DNA from 4 places in the Cellulomonas dongxiuzhuiae genome. Region 1 is predicted to be linked to each of the others. Evidence: riboswitches for the same ligand, from Rfam matches in the RefSeq annotation. Region 1 holds a riboswitch; each other region holds the start of a gene.
The links. A riboswitch is a leader RNA that binds a small molecule or an ion and turns the genes downstream of it on or off. The one in region 1 is predicted to bind thiamine pyrophosphate.
Positions count from the first base shown of each region.

Region 1 (4,651 bases):
GCAGTCCGAGCAGCTGGTCCCCGACCCGCGCGGTCTCGTGCAGGTACGGGGTGTCGGAGAGCACGAAGTGCGTCACGCCGAGGTCGCGGTAGCGCTGCAGCGCGGCGGCCACGTCCGCGGCGGAGCCGACCAACCACGTCGTGCCCGCGCCCCCGCCGCCGTACCGCCCCGGCGCGGTGTACAGGCAGGAGTCGAGGACGTCCCCGCGGGCGCCCAGCTCCAGCAGGCGCTGCTGACCCACGGCACGTCGGCGCAGCGGGTCGGGCGGCCGGGTCCCCGCGGTCTCGGCCATGCGTGCCACCTTCTCCTCGGCGTCGTGCCACGCCTCCTGCGTGGTGTCACGCACGAGCGTCGTGACCCGCAGGCCGAACTCGAGCGGGGGGTGCCGCCGCCCGACCTCGTCGCTCAGTGCCCGCAGGCGCGCGACCCGCTCGGCGACCCCGTCGAGCGGCTCGCCCCAGAAGAGCTGGACGTCGGCCTCGGCGGCGGCGACGCGCTCGGCGGCCGGCGACGCGCCGCCGAAGTAGAGGCGCGGGTGCGGACGGCCCGGGCGAGCCACGGGGCGCGGTGCGAGGGTCGAGTCGTCGACCCGGTAGTGCTCGCCGTGGAACGTGACGTGCTCCTGGGTCCACAGGCGTCGGACGAGGTCGAGGAACTCCCGCGTCCGCGCGTACCGCTGCGCCTGGTCCCCGGCCGTGTCGCCGTACTGCGCGACGCCGTCGTGCCCGCTGACGACGTTGACGAGCAGCCGACCGCCGGACAGCCGGTCCAGGGTCGCGGCGGCGCTCGCGAAGTGGGCGGGCTGCCAGTAGCCGGGGCGGACGGCCACGAGCGGCTGGAAGGTGGTCGTGCGGGCAGCGAGCGCGGTGGCGACGGTGAACGTGTCGGGCCGGCCCCACCCCGTCCCGATGAGCGCACCCTCCCACCCGTGCGCCTCGGCGGCGCGCGCCAGCTCGGTCGACAGGTCGAGCGAGCCCCAGCCGTCGGCCGTGTCGTCACCGCGGTGACCGGGCTCGACGGTGTTGGGGATGTACCAGAGGAAGTGCGTGCCCATGCGGACTCCTTGTGCCGGTGTGCCTCCCCGAGACGATAAGCCGACAAGAAGGGTCAAGATAAGACGGTGCCCACGTCGTGGTCACGGCCCTGCCGTGACGTCAGACGTAGTCGTGGTAGGCGGGCAGGTCCAGGACGCCGTTGCCCGACAGGCCGATGAGGATCGTCTCGTCCGTCGTCGCGGCCCGCGCGTGGGCGAACGCAGCCGCCAGGGCGTGCGTCGACTCGGGCGCCGGGATGATGCCCTCGGCCCGCGCGAACTCGATGCCGGCGGCGAAGGCGGCGTCCTGCTCGACCGCGACGGCGTCCAGGAGCCCCAGCGCGTAGGCGTGGGAGACCATCGGAGCCATGCCGTGGTACCGCAGCCCGCCCGCGTGGATGGGCGGCGGCACGAAGTCCTTGCCGAGCGTGTGCATCTTGAGCAGCGGCGTCAGGCCCGCGACGTCACCGAAGTCGTACCGGTACTCGCCCTGGGTCATCGACGGGCAGGCCGCCGGCTCGCAGGCCACGACGCGGGTCGTCGCCCCGTCGCGCAGGTTGCGGCCGAGGAACGGGAAGCTCAGCCCCGCCAGGTTCGACCCGCCGCCAGCGCACCCGAACACCACGTCGGCGGTCTCGCCCAGCTCGTCGAGCTGCGCGAGTGCCTCCTGACCGATGACGCTCTGGTGGAGCAGGACGTGGTTGAGCACCGAGCCCAGCGCGTAGTGCGCCTTCGGGTCGTTCGCCGCGACCTCGACGGCCTCGCTGATCGCCATGCCCAGCGACCCCGTGGTCGTCGGGTCGGCCGCCAGCATCGCGCGGCCCGCAGCGGTGAGGTCCGACGGTGACGGGTGGCACGTCGCGCCGTACGTCTCCATCTGCATGCGCCGGTAGGGCTTGCCGTCGTAGGACGCGCGGACCTGCCAGACCTCGCACCCGAGGCCGAGCAGCGCGCAGGCCATCGACAGCGAGGCGCCCCACTGCCCGGCGCCCGTCTCGGTCGTGAGCCGCGTGATGCCCTCGAGGGCGTTGTAGTACGCCTGCGCGACGGCGGTGTTCGGCTTGTGCGAGCCGGCGGGGGAGCCGCCCTCGTACTTGTAGTAGATCTTCGCGGGCGTCCCCAGCGCGCGCTCCAGGCGTCGCGCGCGCAGCAGCGGTGCCGGGCGCCACAGGGCGTAGATCTCCCGGACCGTCTGCGGGATCTCCACCCACCGCTCGGTCGAGACCTCCTGCGCGATGAGCGCCATCGGGAACAGCGGCGCGAGGTCGTCGGGCGTCAACGGCTCACGCGTGCCCGGGTGCAGCGCGGGCGGGCACGGCTCGGGCAGGTCGGCCGCGAGGTTGTACCAGTGCGTCGGGACGGCGGACGGGACGACGGTGCCGACCGGGTCGGTCAGCGGTGCGGGTCGGGTCGTGCCGGGGGAGGTGGTCATCTCGCCTCGCAGGTTCGGGCGCGGGGGCGCGCGTGGTCGGAGCCGGACCGCCCGCGTAGGTCCCGCCGTCGACGACCCGCACGGGGAGCGTAGCCCCCGGTGCCTGCGCGCGTCCGAGGGTCGAGACCACGAGATGGCGGGCCGGACGCCACGGTCTAGGGTCGACCCGAGACACGGGGTGCCCTGTACCGAGCAGGGCTGAGATCACACCCGTCGAACCTGATCTCGTTCGTACGAGCGAAGGGATGTCCTCATGACGTCTGCCGTCCTGTCCCCGCACGACCTCGCCGCCGCGCTGCCGGCGCTGACCCGATGAGCTGCGCAGGCAGCCGCGTGCGGGTCCTGTCCGTCGCGGGCACCGACCCGACGGGGGGCGCGGGCATCCACGCGGACCTCAAGTCGTTCGCGGCGCACGGCGCGTACGGCATGGCCGTGGTCACCGCGCTCGTCGCGCAGAACACGCACGGCGTGCGGGCGGTCCACGTGCCCGACGTCGCCTTCCTGCGCGCCCAGCTCGACGCCGTGAGCGACGACGTGACGGTCGACGCCGTCAAGATCGGCATGGTCGGCACCCGGGCCGTGGCGGACGAGGTCGCGGCGTGGCTCGCGCACACGCGGCCCCCGGTGGTCGTGCTCGACCCGGTCATGGTCGCGACCAGCGGGGACCGGCTGCTCGACGCCGACGCGCAGGACGCGGTGCGCCGGCTGGTCGCGCAGGCGGACCTCGTGACCCCCAACCTCCCGGAGCTGGGCGTGCTGCTGGGTGAGGGCACCGCGGCCACGTGGGCCGACGCGGTGCGCCAGGCCCGCCGGCTCGCGACCGCCGCGGACGTGACCGTGCTGCTCAAGGGCGGCCATCTGCCGGGGGACGCGAGCCCCGACGCCGTGGTCGACGCGACCACGGTGACCGAGCTCGACGCGGTTCGCGTGAGCACCACCAGCACGCACGGCACGGGCTGCTCGCTCTCGGCGGCCGTCGCCGCCCTGCGGCCCCGTCGGCCCGACTGGGTGACCGCGGTCCGCGAGGCGAAGGAGTGGCTCACCGGCGCGATCGCCGCGGGCGAGGCGCTCGGGGTCGGGTCCGGACGCGGGCCCGTCGACCACCTCCACCACGCACCCGCCCTCGGCGCGCGGCCGTTCAGTGCCGACGCGTGGGACCGCGTCGCGGACCTGCGGGCCGCGTGCGACGACCTGCCGTTCGTGCGCGGGCTCGCCGACGGGTCGCTGCCCGTCGAGGAGTTCGAGCAGTACCTCCACCAGGACGCCCTCTACCTCGCGCAGTACTCCCGCGTGCTCGCGCGGGCGAGCCAGCTGGCCCCGGACGGCGTGGCGCAGGTGTTCTTCGCGCAGGGCGCTGCCCGCTGCCTGGACGTCGAGACGCTTCTGCACGCCGAGCGCCTGGCACGCGCGGGGACGCGCTGGTCCGGCCCGGCGAGCGCCGCCACGACCGCGTACGTGGACCACGTGCTGGCCGTGGCGGCCACGGGCTCGTACGCGGAGGTCGTGGCCGCGGTGCTCCCGTGCTACTGGCTCTACGCGGACATCGGCGCCCGCATCCTGGTGCGCGCCGGTGACCTGGCGGGGCACCCGTACGGGGACTGGGTCGGGACGTACGGCGACCCGGCGTTCGCCGCGGCCTCGGCGCGGGCCTGCGACCTGGCCGACGCCGCCGCTCGCGAGGTCGGTGCCGCGACGCGCGCGCGGATGCTCGCGGCGTTCGTCACGTCGTGCCGGCACGAGGTCGCGTTCTTCGACCAGGTCCGGGCGCTCGCGCCGTCCCGGTGACCGCGGGGGGCGGCGCCGGGCGACCCGGGCGGCACGGTGCGGCAGAGTGGTCGCCGTGGACGTGCGCGCCGTGGTCCTGGACGTCGGGGAGACGATCGTCGACGAGACGCGCGCCTGGACCCGGGCCGCCCACGACGTCGGTGTGACGCCGCTCGCGCTCATGGGGGTCCTGGGCGCGCTGGTGGAGCGCGGCGAGCCGCACGCGCGCGTGTGGGACGTCCTCGGGGTCGACCCACCGGTGACGCGGTCGACGATCGGCGCCGTGGACCTCTACCCCGACGCGCTCCCCACGCTGCACGCGCTGCGCGCGGCCGGGTACGTCGTCGCGATCGCCGGCAACCAGCCGGCGGCCGCCGAGGAGCAGCTGCGTGCCGCGGGCGTCGACCTCGGGCTCGTCGCGT
Region 1 is NZ_CP076023.1:1,775,263-1,779,913, forward strand. Features, by position in the region: gene KKR89_RS07965 (LLM class flavin-dependent oxidoreductase) at 1-1,054, opposite strand, end outside; gene KKR89_RS07970 (TrpB-like pyridoxal phosphate-dependent enzyme) at 1,155-2,465, opposite strand; TPP riboswitch at 2,630-2,728, shown strand; gene thiD (bifunctional hydroxymethylpyrimidine kinase/phosphomethylpyrimidine kinase) at 2,778-4,250, shown strand; gene KKR89_RS07980 (HAD family hydrolase) at 4,297-4,651, shown strand, end outside.

Region 2 (4,651 bases), 1.5 Mb from region 1:
GTCGCCCAGCACGTCCACGAGCCCGCGGGGCGTGGTGTCGAACAGGTAGCACCGGGCGGCCGGGAGGTCGGCGCGCGAGCGTACGGGGTGGTCGGTGACGACCGTCCCGCCGTGCGCGCGCAGGTCTTCGACCAGTGCGGCGACGATCGCGCCCGAGCCGCCGCGCGGGATCGGCCAGCCCTGGCCCGCGTGCGCCAGGGACGCCAGGAGCAGGGCCGTGCCCGCGCCGGCGAGGCTGGGCAGGCGCGAGATGGCGTGCGCGGCGACCCCGGTGAGCAGCGCGGGGGCCACGTCGCCGCGGAACCGCGCGCCCCACGCGGGCGTGCCCTGCTCGGCGACGCCCAGGCCGAACCGGGCCGCCCCGACGAGGCCGCCGGGTACCAGGCCGGCGGGGATGCTGCGCTTGTCGCCGAGGGCGACGCGCACGACGTCGTCGGTGTGCCGCGACAGGGCACCGACGAGCGAGCGCCACGCGGGCCCGTCCTCGTCGAGCCCCGCGACCGTCCGGTCCAGGTCGTGCCACGCGATCCCGGCGCGGCCGTCGGGCAGCGGCTGGGCGAACGAGACCTCGGGGACCAGCAGCTCGACGCGGCGCTCGAGCCCGAACGCCTGGAAGAACGGGGACGCCCACGCCATCGGGTGGACCGCCGAGCAGACGTCGTGCACCACGCCGTCGGCCAGGCCGAGGTCCAGCGTGCGTGCGCCGCCGCCGACGGTGGGCTGTGCCTCCAGCACGGTGACGGACAGCCCGGCGCGCGCCATCGTGACCGCAGCAGCGAGACCGTTGGGTCCGGAACCGACGACGACGACGTCCATGGGCGCCATTCTCGCGTCGTCCACGTCCAGGACGCGAACTCGCCCCCGGGTGCCGTGCCCGCCCGTAACCTGACGACCTGGACATCCGGGGCGCCGCGAGAAGGTCGAGGGACGTGTGGGCGACGGTCGTGAGGCAGGCCTGCTGTCGACGGGCGCACCCGCGGACGACGAGACGCGCGAGCGCCGCCGGGCGCGGGGCGTGACCTGGTCCGCCGTCGGCCTCCTGCTCCTCGTCGCGGCGTTCCAGCACGAGCTGTGGCCGCTGACCGCCTACCGGCTGTTCAGCGACGTGCGCACGGGCACCGCGGCGTCGGTCGAGCTGGTCGCGGTCGCACCCGACGGCACACGCACGCCCGTGCGCCTGGACCCGCGCAACCCGGTGGTCGCCACGACGGGCCGGCAGTACCCACGCGTCCGCGACGCCGCCCCGGGCGAGCAGCGGGCGATGGTGCGGGCGTGGCTGCGGGCCGCGGGCATCGACCCCGGAGGCGTCGCGGACGCGCGGTTGGAGCGGGTCGTGCTCGAGCTGGACCCCGACACCGGTGAACGGCGCGAGACGTCCCGCACGCTGCTCGTCGAGGTCGCCCCGTGATCACCGCGGCGCCCGTGGTCATGCGCCGCCGGGAGCTGCTCGCGCGCGTCGACGACCGGCTGGTCGCCCCGGGCCCGGCGTTCCGCCTCCTCGAGGTGCACACGCTCGTCGCGCTCGTCATCGGGCTGCGGCTCGCGACCCGCGACTGGACGCTCGTGGCCGAGCGGCCCGAGGTCCTGACGTTCCGCGCCACCCTGGTCGGCTGGTTCCCCGCGCCGGTGCCGCCGTGGCTGCTCGTGGCCCTGCAGGTCGCGGGCCTGGTCGGCGTGACGCTCGTCGTCGCCCGTCGCAGCCCGCGCGCCGGCTTCGCGCTCGCGTGGGTCGCCTACACGGTCCTGGCGGGGCTGTGGGGCAGCTCGGGCAAGGTCATGCACAACGACGTCCTGACGGTCACGGTGGGTGCCGTCCTGCTGCTCGCCCGGGTGCCCGGCAGGGACGTGGGCGCGCGCGACGAGCGGGTCGCGTGGGGCTGGCCGCCGCGCGCCGCCCTGGCTGTCGTCGCCACGGTGTACTTCCTCACGGGCGCGCAGAAGCTGCGGCACAGCGGCATCGACTGGGTCGTCGGCGACAACATGGCGTGGGTGCTGCGCTGGGGCAGATCCCCGTTCGGTGACGGGTTCACCCACCTGGTCGCCGACCAGCCGTGGCTGCCGCAGCTGCTCGCCGGCGGCGCGATCTGCCTCGAGCTCGGTGCGCCCGTGCTGCTCGCGCTGCGCGCCACCCGGATCCCGTTCGCGCTGGCCGTGCTCGTGATGCACGGGAGCATCTGGGCGTTCCTCGGCCTGGACTACTGGGCGTGGGTGCTCACCGTGGTGGCCGTGGCCGTGCCGCTGGGGCTGCCGCGCGACGTGCCGCTGCGCGAGGCCCCCGCTGCGCTCGTGCGTGCGGTCGCCGCGCGGCGGGGTGCCGCGCGGCGACCGTAGGTCAGCCGACGACGGTCAGCCGACGATGCGCGCGGCGATCTTCGCGGCGCCGCGGGTCGCGAGCACGCGCGAGAGCCCGATGGCCGCGCCGGTGACGGCGGCCGCCGCGGCGACCTCGCCGAAGTTGATGTCGTCTTCGCTGGAGTCCGCCGCGGGCGGCTTGTGGCCCCTGGTCTTCTCCCACACCGAGTCGATCACGCGGTGCACCACCCAGGTCGCCGCCAGCGCGACCACCGCGCCCACGATCTTGGCGCTCATGGACTGCTTCTTCTCGTCGCTCGTCATCCGGGCCTCCTCGTCGTCCTCGCCTGCACGGACGCTACCCGTCATCGGGCGATCCCACAGGTCGGGGTTAGGATCGCCCCTGAACGACAGGGGAGCGTCAGCTGCCGGGCCCGACCGGGTGCGGCACGAGGACGCTGAGAGTGCGGACCACCGCAGACCCTCGAACCTGATCCGGTTGGTACCGGCGTAGGGAGTCGGGCTTCTCTCCTCCCGTGGTCGTCGTGCGCGGCCCGGTCCCCGGTGCCGTGCGCGGCGGGCGCGGGACCTCTCCGACCACGACGGAGGACGACCGCGACATGACCACCCCCCGGCCCCGCACCGCCGCACGCACCCGAGCCCGGCACGCCGCCGTCCCCGCGGTCGCCGCCGCAGCGCTGCTCGCGCTGACCGCGTGCTCGGCGACCGGCGGCCCGACGGCGGACGGGGCGACCGCCGGGGCCGGCACGGTCACGCTGGTGACGCACGAGTCGTTCGCGCTGTCCGACGGCCTGCTGGAGCGCTTCGAGGACGAGTCGGGGCTGAGCGTGCAGGTCGTGCAGCAGGCGGACGCGGGCGCGCTGGTCAACCAGCTGGTCCTGACGAAGGACGCGCCCCTGGGCGACCTCGTGTTCGGCATCGACAACGCGTTCGCGTCGCGCGCGCTCGACGAGGGCGTCGTCGTGCCGGTCGAGATCGACGCCCCGGCGGTGCAGGACGCCGCGGAGCACGCCGTGCCGGGCGACGAGGACGGCGCCCTGACCGCCGTCGACCTCGGCGACGTGTGCCTCAACGTCGACACCGCGTGGTTCGCGTCCCGCGGCGTGCCCGAGCCGACGACGCTGGAGTCGCTGCTCGACCCGGCGTACCGCGACCTCGTCGTCGTGCCCGACCCCGTGACGTCGTCCCCGGGCCTGGCGTTCCTGCTGGCCACGGTCGGGGCGTTCGGCGAGGACGGCTGGGTCGACTACTGGGCGGGCCTGCGGGACAACGGGCTGCAGGTCGCCGACGGCTGGTCCGAGGCCTACTACACCGACTTCACCGCGGGCGGCGGCGACGGCCCGCGCCCCGTCGTGCTGTCGTACGCGTCGTCGCCGCCGTACACCGTCCCCGAGGGCGGTGACGCCCCGACGACGCGCGCGCTGCTCGACACGTGCTTCCGCCAGGTCGAGTACGCGGGCGTGCTGGCGGGGGCGGCCAACCCCGAGGGCGCCGCGCAGCTCCTGGAGTTCCTGCTGTCCGACGACGTGCAGGCCGACATCCCGGTGTCGATGTACATGTACCCGGTGAGCTCGAGCGTCGACCTGCCGCCGGAGTGGGTGTCGTGGGCGCCGCTCGCGGAGAAGCCGTTCACGGTCGCGCCCGCCGACGTCGCGGAGCACCGCGAGCAGTGGCTCACCACCTGGTCCGACACGGTCATCGGCTGACCCGTGCCCGCCGCCCCCGCGTCCGGCCCGGCCACCGCGCCCCCGCCGCCGGCCCCGCACCGGGACCCCGCGCCCCGTCCGCGGGGTCCGCGGGGTGCCGGTGCGCCGCCCGGTGGCGGACGCGCGCGGGTGCCCGGCCGCGGGTGGCGTGCCGGGCTCGGGTGGGGTCTGGCCGTCGTCGTGCCGCTGGCCTTCCTCACCGCGTTCTTCGTGTGGCCCGTCGCCGAGATCGTCGGGCGCGGGTTCGTGGCCGACGGGCGGCTCGACCTGGGCGGGTTCGGCGACGTGTTCTCCCGGCCGCGCACGTGGCGGGTCGTCGGGCAGACGCTCGCGCAGGCCGCGCTCGGCACGGCCGGCGCCGTGCTGCTCGGCGTGCCCGGCGCGTACCTGCTGTACCGCTGCCGGTTCCCCGGGCGCGGGGCGCTGCGCGCGTTCGTCACCGTCCCGTTCGTGCTGCCGACGGTCGTCGTCGGCGTCGCGTTCCGTTCCCTGCTCGTCGACGGGGGGCTGCTGGGCGGCCTGGGTCTGGACGGCACGTTCACCGCGATCGTCCTCGCGCTCGTGTTCTTCAACTACGCCGTCGTGGTCCGGACCGTCGGGGGCATGTGGGAGCGCCTCGACCCGCGCGCCGA
Region 2 is NZ_CP076023.1:242,030-246,680, forward strand. Features, by position in the region: gene KKR89_RS01085 (phytoene desaturase family protein) at 1-816, opposite strand, end outside; gene KKR89_RS01090 (hypothetical protein) at 932-1,408, shown strand; gene KKR89_RS01095 (hypothetical protein) at 1,405-2,331, shown strand; gene KKR89_RS01100 (DUF4235 domain-containing protein) at 2,347-2,616, opposite strand; TPP riboswitch at 2,695-2,826, shown strand; gene KKR89_RS01105 (thiamine ABC transporter substrate-binding protein) at 2,913-4,019, shown strand; gene KKR89_RS01110 (ABC transporter permease) at 4,149-4,651, shown strand, end outside.
Region 2: another riboswitch for thiamine pyrophosphate. It lies ahead of KKR89_RS01105 (thiamine ABC transporter substrate-binding protein); the one in region 1 lies ahead of thiD (bifunctional hydroxymethylpyrimidine kinase/phosphomethylpyrimidine kinase).

Region 3 (4,651 bases), 1.5 Mb from region 1:
CGACGGCGGGTTCGACGACGTCACGAGCGGCACCGGCTCGGTGACGGTGCGGCACACGCGGCTCGGTGCGTCCCCGGGCCTCACGGGCACGGTCGCCACGACGGTGCGCCTGCGCACGCTCGCCGGCGGCACGGCGACGGTCACGCTGTCGGGCCTGACGCTCGTCGGCTCCGACGGGGCCACGGTCGCCGCCGCGGACGTGACGTCCGTCGCCGTCGAGGTCGCGCCCGCGCCGACGCCCGGCCCGACGACGACGCCCGGCCCGACGGCGACGCCCCCGACCCCGACGACCACCCCCGAGGCGACCGCTCCCGTGCCGTCGCCGTCCGCGACGGCCGGCGCTGCGGCGTCCGGTCCGGGCACCGGGACCCTGAGCGCGACCGGCGCCCAGGTGGGTGGCCTGCTCGCGCTCGCGCTCGGTGCGGTCGCGCTCGGTGCGTTCCTCGTGCGTCGCCGGACGGCGGCCGCCCGATGAGCCGCCCCGGCACCGCCCCGACCGACCCGACCCGCAGGAGCCGACCCGTGGACCGACCGCAGCTGCGCCGCAGCGTCACCGCCGTCGCGGTGACGGGCGCCCTCGCCCTGGCGGGGGCCGTCGCGGCACCCGCCACCGCCGCACCGGCCGCCGCCGCGCCGGGCGGAGCCTTCCTCACCCCGTACCTCACCGAGCTCGACGTGACCGGCGACCGCCAGGTCACCACCGCCGACCTCGACGTCGTCGCCGCGCACCTCGGTGCGACCGCCGGCTCGTCCGGCTGGACCGAGGTCGCGGTCGCCGACGTGGACGGCGACGGGACCCTCACGCTCACGGACCTCGCCCAGGTCTCCCAGCGCATGGTGTACGACGACGGCGCGTTCGAGCTGGTCGAGGCGAGCGTCCTGGACATGCAGGCCGCGATGAACGCGGGCGTCACGACGTCCGTCGAGATCACGCAGGCCTACCTCGAGCGGATCACGGCGTACGACGACACGCTCGTCGACACCGGGGCGGGCGGCCGGCCGCTCAGCTCGATCATCGCCGTCAGCGACGTCGCGCTCGCCGCGGCGGCCGCCGCCGACGCCGAGCGTGCCGCGCACGGCATGACCAGCCCCCTGCTCGGCGTGCCGGTGGCCGTGAAGGACAACTACGACACCCTCGACATGCCCACCACGGGCGGCTGCGGCTGCTGGCAGGACAACCAGACGACGACGGACGCGACGATGGTCGCGGGCCTGCGGGAGGCCGGCGCGGTGGTCCTGGCCAAGGCGGGCCTCGACGAGTTCGCGTACGGGTTCGTCTCCGAGTACTCGGCGGGCCTGCCGGTGGGCGGCACGGTGCGCATCGCCAGCCCGTACGCCACGTCGCGCAGCGCGGGCGGCTCCAGTGGTGGCACGGGTGCCGCGATCGCGGCGAACCTCGCCGGCATCGGGTTCGGCACCGACACCGGTGGCTCGATCCGCGTGCCGTCGTCGTACAACCAGCTGGTGGGTGTGCGTCCCACCGTCGGCCTCGCGAGCCGCGACGGGATCATCCCGCTCGCGCTCAGCCAGGACACCGGCGGGCCGATGGCGCGCTCCGTGCTCGACGCGGCGGTCGCGCTCGACGCCGTCGTGGGCGTCGACGACGCGGACCCGGTGACGGCCTCGCAGGCCGGGCTCGTCCCCGAGTCGTACGCCGCGTCGCTGGACGCCGACGCGCTCGACGGCGCCCGCATCGGGTACCTGCCGTCGATGATCGGCACCAACCGCACCACGGTGCGGCTGTGGGCCGAGGCCCGTGCGGCGCTCGAGGCGCGCGGCGCCACGCTCGTCGAGGTGCCGTCGTCCGCGGAGCTCAACGCGGTGCTCGCCGAGCCGAGCGGCAGCACCGACGAGTTCCGTCGGGACCTCGCCGGGTACGTCGAGCGGCACCTGTCGCCCGCGGTGCAGGCGCGCACGATCGAGGACATCCTCGCGGGCGGCCACTATGTGACGTCCCGCCGGAGCACGTACCTGCAGCGGGCCGCCGTCACGGACGAGCAGTACGAGGCGTGGGCGGGTCCGCAGGGCTCGCACACCCGGGCGCTCGCGAACGGGCGCACGTTCGTCACGCAGCTGCTCGACGACCTCGACCTCGACGCCATGGCGTACCCGAGCGGCACGCCCTACGGCACGCACAGCACCAACATGCGGCTGAGCCCCAACTCGGGTCTGCCGGCCGTGACGGTGCCGATGGGACAGGCGACCGCGGCCGACGCCACGATCACGGGCGCGGGGGTCAACCTCGAGCTGGTCGGTCGCGCGTTCGACGAGGGCACGCTCCTGGGCCTCGCGTACGACTTCGAGCAGACCACGCGGGCGCGCACGTCGCCTGCGCTGTACGGCCCGCTCGGCTGAGCACGCCGCCGCGGGACGCCCGCGGCACCACGGGCAGGACGACCCCCGACCGGGCACCCCGGTCGGGGGTCGTCGTGCGTCCGGAGCCGGCCGGGCCCGTGGCCGGCGGGGCGGTCGGCGGACCACAGTGCGGACGGGACCGCGACGTGCGCGACGGGCCTGGCTAGGGTCGATGCGTCGTGACACGGGGTGCCGCACCAGCGGCTGAGATCACACCCGTCGAACCTGATCTAGGTCGCACTAGCGAAGGGATGTCGCGCATGTCTCCCATGCGTCCACCGCTGCACGCCCACCCGCACCGACGCCGGGGGCCCGCCGCCACCTGACGCCGCCGCGTCCCTGCCTCATCGGTCGCACCCGTCGGTCCCACCCGCGCCCGCGCCCACGTCCGTGGCCGCGTGGCGTCGCTGCGCCGTGCCCGCACGCCCCGCCACCTCGGCCATCCGGAGACTCCCATGCCTCGACCCCGTCTCGCCCCGACCGTCGCCCTCATCGCCGTCGTGCTCGCGTCGGCCGCCTGTACCGACGGACGCGGCACCGCCGCCGCAGCCGACCGCACGGTCGTGCGGTTCGCGCTCGACTGGACCCCCAACACCAACCACACCGGCCTCGAGGTCGCCCTCGCCAAGGGCTGGTTCGACGACGCGGGCCTCGACGTCCAGGTGCTGCCCTCCACAGCCGTCCAGCCCGACGCGCTCATCGACGCCGGCGCCGCCGAGGCGGGCATCAGCTTCCACGGCGACTCCGTCCTCGCGCAGGCGGCCGGTGCCGACGTGGTCGCGGTGCTCGCGCCGCTGCAGCACTGGGCGTCGGCGATCGGCGTGCGCGCCGACGACACGACGATCACCCGGCCCCGCGACCTCGACGGGCGCGTCTACGCCGGGTTCGGCGGCCCCGCGGAGGTGCCGCTGCTGCAGGCGGTGATCCGCGCCGACGGCGGCCGCGGTGATCTCACGTCGGTCACCCTGGGGACCAGCGCGTACGCCGCGCTGTACGCGGGGGAGGCCGACGTCGCGATCCCGTTCGTCGCGTGGGAGGGGCTCGAGGCGCAGCGGCTGGGGACGCCGCTGCGGTACTTCCGGTACACCGACTACGGGTTCCCCGACGCGTACGCGGTGCTCGTCGACGCCCGTCGGTCCTGGGTGGCCGAGGAGCCCCAGGCGGCGGCCGCGTTCGTCGACGCGCTGCGCCGGGGCTACGCGTACGCGGCGGACCACCCGGACGAGGCCGCGGAGATCCTCGTCGCCGCGCACCCCGACGCGTTCGCGGACCCCGCCATGGTGGTGGAGAGCCAGCGCCTGCTCGCGCGCGACTACATGCGCGCCGACGACGGCACGGTCGGCGGCATCGACACCGCACAGCTCGCGGGGTACGGCGACTTCCTGTTCGACCAGGGGCTGCTCAGCGGCCCGGACGGCGAGCCGCTGACGCGTCGCCCCGACTGGGCGACCTACCACGTCGACCTCGGCGGCGGGTCGTGACGGGCACGCCCGGGCGGCTGGCCCCCGTGGGCCTGGGCGTCCTCGCGCTGCTCGCGGCCTGGCAGGTCGTCGTCGCGACGGGCGGCGTGGCGCCCCGCCTGCTGCCGTCGCCGGCGCGGGTCGCGCAGCAGGCGTGGACCCACCGCGAGACCCTGGCGGGGCACACGGGCGCGACGCTCACGGTGACGCTCGTGGGGTTCGCGGTCTCGGTGGTGGTCGCGGGGGCGCTCGCCGTGACGCTCGACCGGCTGCCGCGCCTGCGGGCGGGCGTCGTGCCGCTGCTGGTCGCGTCGCAGACCGTGCCCGTGCTCGTCGTCGCGCCGCTGCTGGTGCTGTGGTTCGGGTTCGGGCTGGCGCCCAAGGTCCTCGTCGTGACGCTCGTGACGTTCTTCCCGGTCGCGCTGGGCCTGGTCGAGGGGTTCGCGGCGGCCGGCCCCGGCGCGTCGGCGCTGCTGGCGACGATGGGGGCGAGCCGCCGGCAGGAGTTCGTGCACGTGCGCCTGCCCGCCGCGATGCCGCGCTTCTTCACGGCCCTGCGCATCGCCGTGACGTACGCGGTGGTCGGCGCCGTGGTCGCGGAGTACGCGGGCGCCGTGCAGGGGCTGGGCACCTACATGACGATGCAGCGCGCGGCGTTCCGCACCGACCTCGTCCTCGCCGCGGTCGGGGTGTGCGCCGCGCTCACGCTCGTCCTGTACGCGCTGACGTGCGGCGTCGAGCGCCTGGTCGTGCCGTGGGCGCGGCCCCGGCGGGTGCGTCGTGGGTGACGCGCTGCTGCAGGTCCGCGACGTGCACCTCGCGCTGCCCGCGCCCGG
Region 3 is NZ_CP076023.1:3,308,262-3,312,912, reverse strand. Features, by position in the region: gene KKR89_RS14995 (cohesin domain-containing protein) at 1-475, shown strand, start outside; gene KKR89_RS14990 (amidase family protein) at 523-2,355, shown strand; TPP riboswitch at 2,531-2,624, shown strand; gene KKR89_RS14985 (ABC transporter substrate-binding protein) at 2,811-3,836, shown strand; gene KKR89_RS14980 (ABC transporter permease) at 3,833-4,603, shown strand; gene KKR89_RS14975 (ABC transporter ATP-binding protein) at 4,596-4,651, shown strand, end outside.
Region 3: another riboswitch for thiamine pyrophosphate. It lies ahead of KKR89_RS14985 (ABC transporter substrate-binding protein); the one in region 1 lies ahead of thiD (bifunctional hydroxymethylpyrimidine kinase/phosphomethylpyrimidine kinase).

Region 4 (4,651 bases), 1.3 Mb from region 1:
CCACGGTCGCCGGGGTCGAGCGCCCGGTGCGCGTGCCCGACGACCCCCGGGTGCTGGTCGACCGGCTCGTGCAGGGCGACGGGCGCGAGGTCGTCGTGCTGGTCAGCGAGCACGCGCAGGCCGTGAGCGTCACCCCCGAGGTGGCCGACGGCCGGCTGGAGCAGCTCGACGGGTCGCCGGTCGAGGCCGTGGACCTCGAGCCGTACGGGACGGTGGTGCTGCGGCGGCGGCGATGAGACGTGACCCCGCTACGGCTCGAGGAACTGGTCGGCGATGTTGCTGACCAGGCGGTTCGCGTCGATGTCGTAGCCCCGGCCCGCCGGAGTAGCCGTGATGCGCCTCCCGTCGATCCAGGCGCGCAGCGCGTCCTCGGCTGAGTCGTCGTCCAGCCGACGGGCCCGGAAGACCACGGTCGCCGGTTGGACCGGCATGGCCGCGATCGCCTCCAGCACCGCGAGGTCGTCCGCGTGCTCGCTCGCGTCCTCCGGCGCGAAGCACCGCGGGACGGGTCGGTCCAGCTCCGCGTCCGGGTCCAGCGTCACGATGACCTGTGCCCGGGCCACCGCCCGCGACAATCGGTCGAGCTGGGGCGCGAGCGTGCTGATGGTCCGGTTCCCCGGTTCGCTCACCGCGTGGTTGAGCACCGCCGCTGCGGCGGCGACGGCGTCGAGGGCGTCGGTCGGGCTGATCATGGCTCCTCCTTCGGACGACGGGCCGCGGGAGTGCGACCCACCCTTGCCACGGGGAGGCGAAAAACGGAAACCGGGCGTGCCCCGCGCGCTGCGATCGGCCATCGTGGACGTCACAGGACCGCCACGATCGACGCACGCCACGCGCCCGGTCGGGAGCGGAGAGGAGCCGACGGATGGACGCAGCCGAGACCGGCCGCCCCGGCGCACCGCCCGACGCCCGCGACCTGCGGCGCCTCGCGGGGCTCGCCGGGGACACCCCACCGACGTCGATCCCCGAGGTCGTCGAGCGGCTGGAGGCCATCCTCGACGAGGCCGCGAGGTCCTCACCCCGGGGGCCGGACGACGGCATCGCGTCGTTCACCCGGCTCTACCTCACCATCACCCGCCGGATCGGCGAGATGGTCGCGAGCGGGGAGTTCCGGTCGTCACCGTTCCTGGTGCGGCTCGACCTGGAGTTCGCCGAGCGGTTCTTCCGGGCGTTGCGCGACCACGCCGACGACGCCCGGACGGCGCCCGGGGTGTGGCGCGTGCTGTTCGACAACCGCAGCGACCCGCACGTGGCGCCCGTGAACTTCGCGGTGCTGGGCGTGAACGCCCACATCAACTACGACCTCGCCCCTGCGCTCGTCGCCACCTGGCGCACCGTCCCGCCCGACGGCGACGGCGCCGACAGCGCGCAGCACCACGACTACGACCTGGTCAACGACGTGTTCGCGCTCGAGATGGACGGGCTGCGCGAGGAGCTCGGGTCGCTGCTGTCCGGCGGACCCGACGGCGCACCGTGGGACGTCAGTGCGAACTGGCTCTCCGACCTCGTCGTCACGTTCACGCGGGACCTCGCGTGGATCGAGGCGACACGCGTGTGGCGGCAGGGCGCGACCCCGCAGGCTTGTGCGGACTCGGAGCGACGGCTCGACGCGATCGCCACGTTCATCGGCCAGGGGGTGCTGCGGGCGCCGCTCCCGTTCTGACGTCCGGGCCACGTCCCCGCGGCCTCACCCGGGGACCGGGGCCACGAGCGCACGCAGCCGGGCCGCGGCACGCTGCGGGTCGGACGCCTGCGTGAGCGCGCGCACGACGACCACGCGGCGCGCGCCCGCGGCGACGACGTCGGGGAGCAGCGCCTCGTCGATCCCGCCGATCGCGAACCACGGCGTCGTCGGCGCGGCGGCGGCCACCGCACGGACGGCGTCGAGCCCGACGGGCTCGCGGCCCGGCTTGGTGGGGGTCGCCCGCACGGGTCCCACGCAGAAGTAGTCGACGTCGGGGTCGTCGTCCGCCGCGGCTGCGGCATCGCCGCCGCCCGACGAGCGCCCGAGCAGCACGCCCGGCCCGACGAGCGCCCGCGCCTGCGCGACCGGCAGGTCCCGCTGGCCGGTGTGCAGCACGTCGGCGCGCAGAGCCACCGCGAGGTCGGCCCGGTCGTTGACCGCGAACAGGGCCCCGTGCTCGTGCGCGAGGTCGCGGACGCGGGCCCCGATCGTGAGCTCGTCGACGACGTCGAGCGTGCGGTCACGCAGCTGGACCACGTCGACGCCGCCCGCCAGCACCGCGTGCAGGAACCGGTCGAGGTCGCCGGTCGCGCGCCGGGCGTCGGTGCACAGGTACAGGTGCGCGTCGGCGAGGCGGACGCGGCGTTGCGCGCGGACGTCGGAGGCGTCGGACATGTCGGGCAGCGTAGTGTGGTCGGCGCACGGGAGCCCCGCACGGAGCGGGGCTGAGAGGGCGTCAGAGCCGACCGTCGAACCTGATCTGGGTCATGCCAGCGAAGGGAGCACCCCGTGGCGAGCCCTGCCCGCCCCACCCCCCGCACGTCCTCGGCGAGCGTCGACGTCCTGGTCGTCGGCGGCGGGATCATCGGCCTGACCGCCGCCTGGCGCGCGCTCCGCGCCGGGTCGCGCGTCACCGTCGTCGACCCGGACCCGGGCGGCGGGGCCACGCACGCAGCCGCCGGCATGCTCGCGCCCGTCTCGGAGGCCGAGCACGGCGAGCACGGGCTCGCGCGCGTCAACGTCGCCTCGGCCGCCCTGTGGAGCGGGTTCGCCCGCGAGCTGACCGCCGCGTCCGGCGTGGACGTCGGCCTGGCGGCGTCCGGCACGCTGACCGTCGCGTACGACGCGGCCGACGCGCAGCGGTGCCGCGACCTGCTCGCGCTCCAGCGGTCCTGGGGCCTGGACGTGCACGAGGTGACGTCGGCGGAGGCCCGCGAGCGCGTCCCGCTGCTCGGGCCCCACCTGGGTGCCGCGACGTGGGCGGCCGGTGAGCAGCACGTCGACCCGCGTGCCGTGGTGCGTGCGCTGCGCGCGGTGCTCGGCCGGGACGCGCGCGCCCGCGTCGTGCCGGCCGCCGCCGCCGGGCTGGTGCGTGACGGCCGGGGCGACGTCGTCGGCGTCCGCACCGCGGACGGCGGGACCCTGCGTGCCGACCTCGTCGTGCTCGCCGCGGGGGCGCGGTCGGCGGACGTCGTGCGCGACGTGCCGGAGGTGGCGGTGCCCGTGCGTCCCGTGGTCGGCACGACGCTGCGGCTCGACGCGCGCGCGGCACCCTGGTTCGCCGGTCTGCCCGTGCTGCGCGGCACCGTGCAGCACCGGCCCGTCTACCTCGTGCCGCGCGCGAGCGGTGAGGTCGTCGTCGGGGCGACGAGCGACGAGGGCGCAGCGCAGGACGGCACCCGCTCCGGTGACGTCTTCGCGCTGCTGCGCGACGCCCGCGCGCTCGTCCCCGGCATCGACGAGCTGCCGCTGGTCGACGTCACGACGCGGGCCCGCCCGGCGACGCCCGACCACCTGCCGCTGGTCGGGCACAGCGGCGTACCGGGCCTGCTCCTCGCGACGGGGCACCACCGCAACGGCGTCCTGCAGACGCCCCTGACGGCCGCGACCCTCGACGCCCTGCTCGCGGGCACCGACCCGCCCGACGCCGCACGGCCGTGCGACCCGCAGCGGATGCTCACCCGCACCGCACCGACCACCTCCGGAGGCCCCGCATGACCCAGACGCGCACCACCGACCCCCGCACGGCCGACACCGAAGAGCTGCCGGTCGTGGCCGCGGCACCCGCCCAGGTCGTGACGGTCAACGGCCTCCCGCAGCCGTGGGACCCCGGCCTGACGGTGGCGACCGTCGTCCAGGGCCTGCTCTCCGACGCCACGACCGCTCCCGCGGGGTGCGCCACCGGGACCACGCCCACGGGTGTGGCCGCGGCGCTCGACGACGCGATCGTGCCGCGCGGCCTGTGGACGCACACCCCGGTGCCCGCCGGCGCGCGGCTCGAGATCGTCACGGCGGTGCAGGGCGGATGACCACGCCGACCGCCCCCGACGCCCCCGCCGCGGCGCCCGTCCTCGCGCCGTGGGACGGGGACGACCCGCTCGTCGTCGCCGGGACGGTCGTCGGGCCGCGCCTCGTGCTCGGCACCGGTGGCGCACCGAACCTCGACCGGCTCGAGGACGCGCTCGTCGCGTCGGGCACGCGCCTGACCACCGTCGCGCTGCGGCGCGTCCGCCCGGGCGGCGAGCAGTCGGTGTGGGCGCTGCTGACGCGCCTCGGCATCCGCGCGCTGCCCAACACCGCGGGCTGCTTCACGGCGCGCGAGGCTGTGCTGACCGCCGAGCTCGGCCGTGAGGCGTGCGGGACGTCCTGGGTCAAGCTCGAGGTGCTCGCGGACGACGTCACGCTGCTGCCCGAGCCGTTCGGGCTCGTCGAGGCCGCGGACCGCCTGGTCCGCGAGGGCTTCACGGTCCTGCCGTACACGGGCGACGACCCCGTGGTCGCGCGGCGCCTGGAGGACGTCGGGTGCGCGGCCGTGATGCCGCTGGGCTCCCCGATCGGGTCGGGGCTCGGCATCCTCGACCCGCGCAGCATCGCGGCCATCGCGGAGCGCGCGCAGGTCCCGGTGATCCTCGACGCGGGCGTCGGGACCGCGTCGGACGCCGCGCTCGCGATGGAGCTCGGGTGCGA
Region 4 is NZ_CP076023.1:507,960-512,610, reverse strand. Features, by position in the region: gene KKR89_RS02420 (cellulase family glycosylhydrolase) at 1-236, shown strand, start outside; gene KKR89_RS02415 (hypothetical protein) at 249-692, opposite strand; gene KKR89_RS02410 (DUF5995 family protein) at 866-1,663, shown strand; gene thiE (thiamine phosphate synthase) at 1,688-2,359, opposite strand; TPP riboswitch at 2,376-2,483, shown strand; gene thiO (glycine oxidase ThiO) at 2,474-3,682, shown strand; gene thiS (sulfur carrier protein ThiS) at 3,679-3,993, shown strand; gene KKR89_RS02390 (thiazole synthase) at 3,990-4,651, shown strand, end outside.
Region 4: another riboswitch for thiamine pyrophosphate. It lies ahead of thiO (glycine oxidase ThiO); the one in region 1 lies ahead of thiD (bifunctional hydroxymethylpyrimidine kinase/phosphomethylpyrimidine kinase).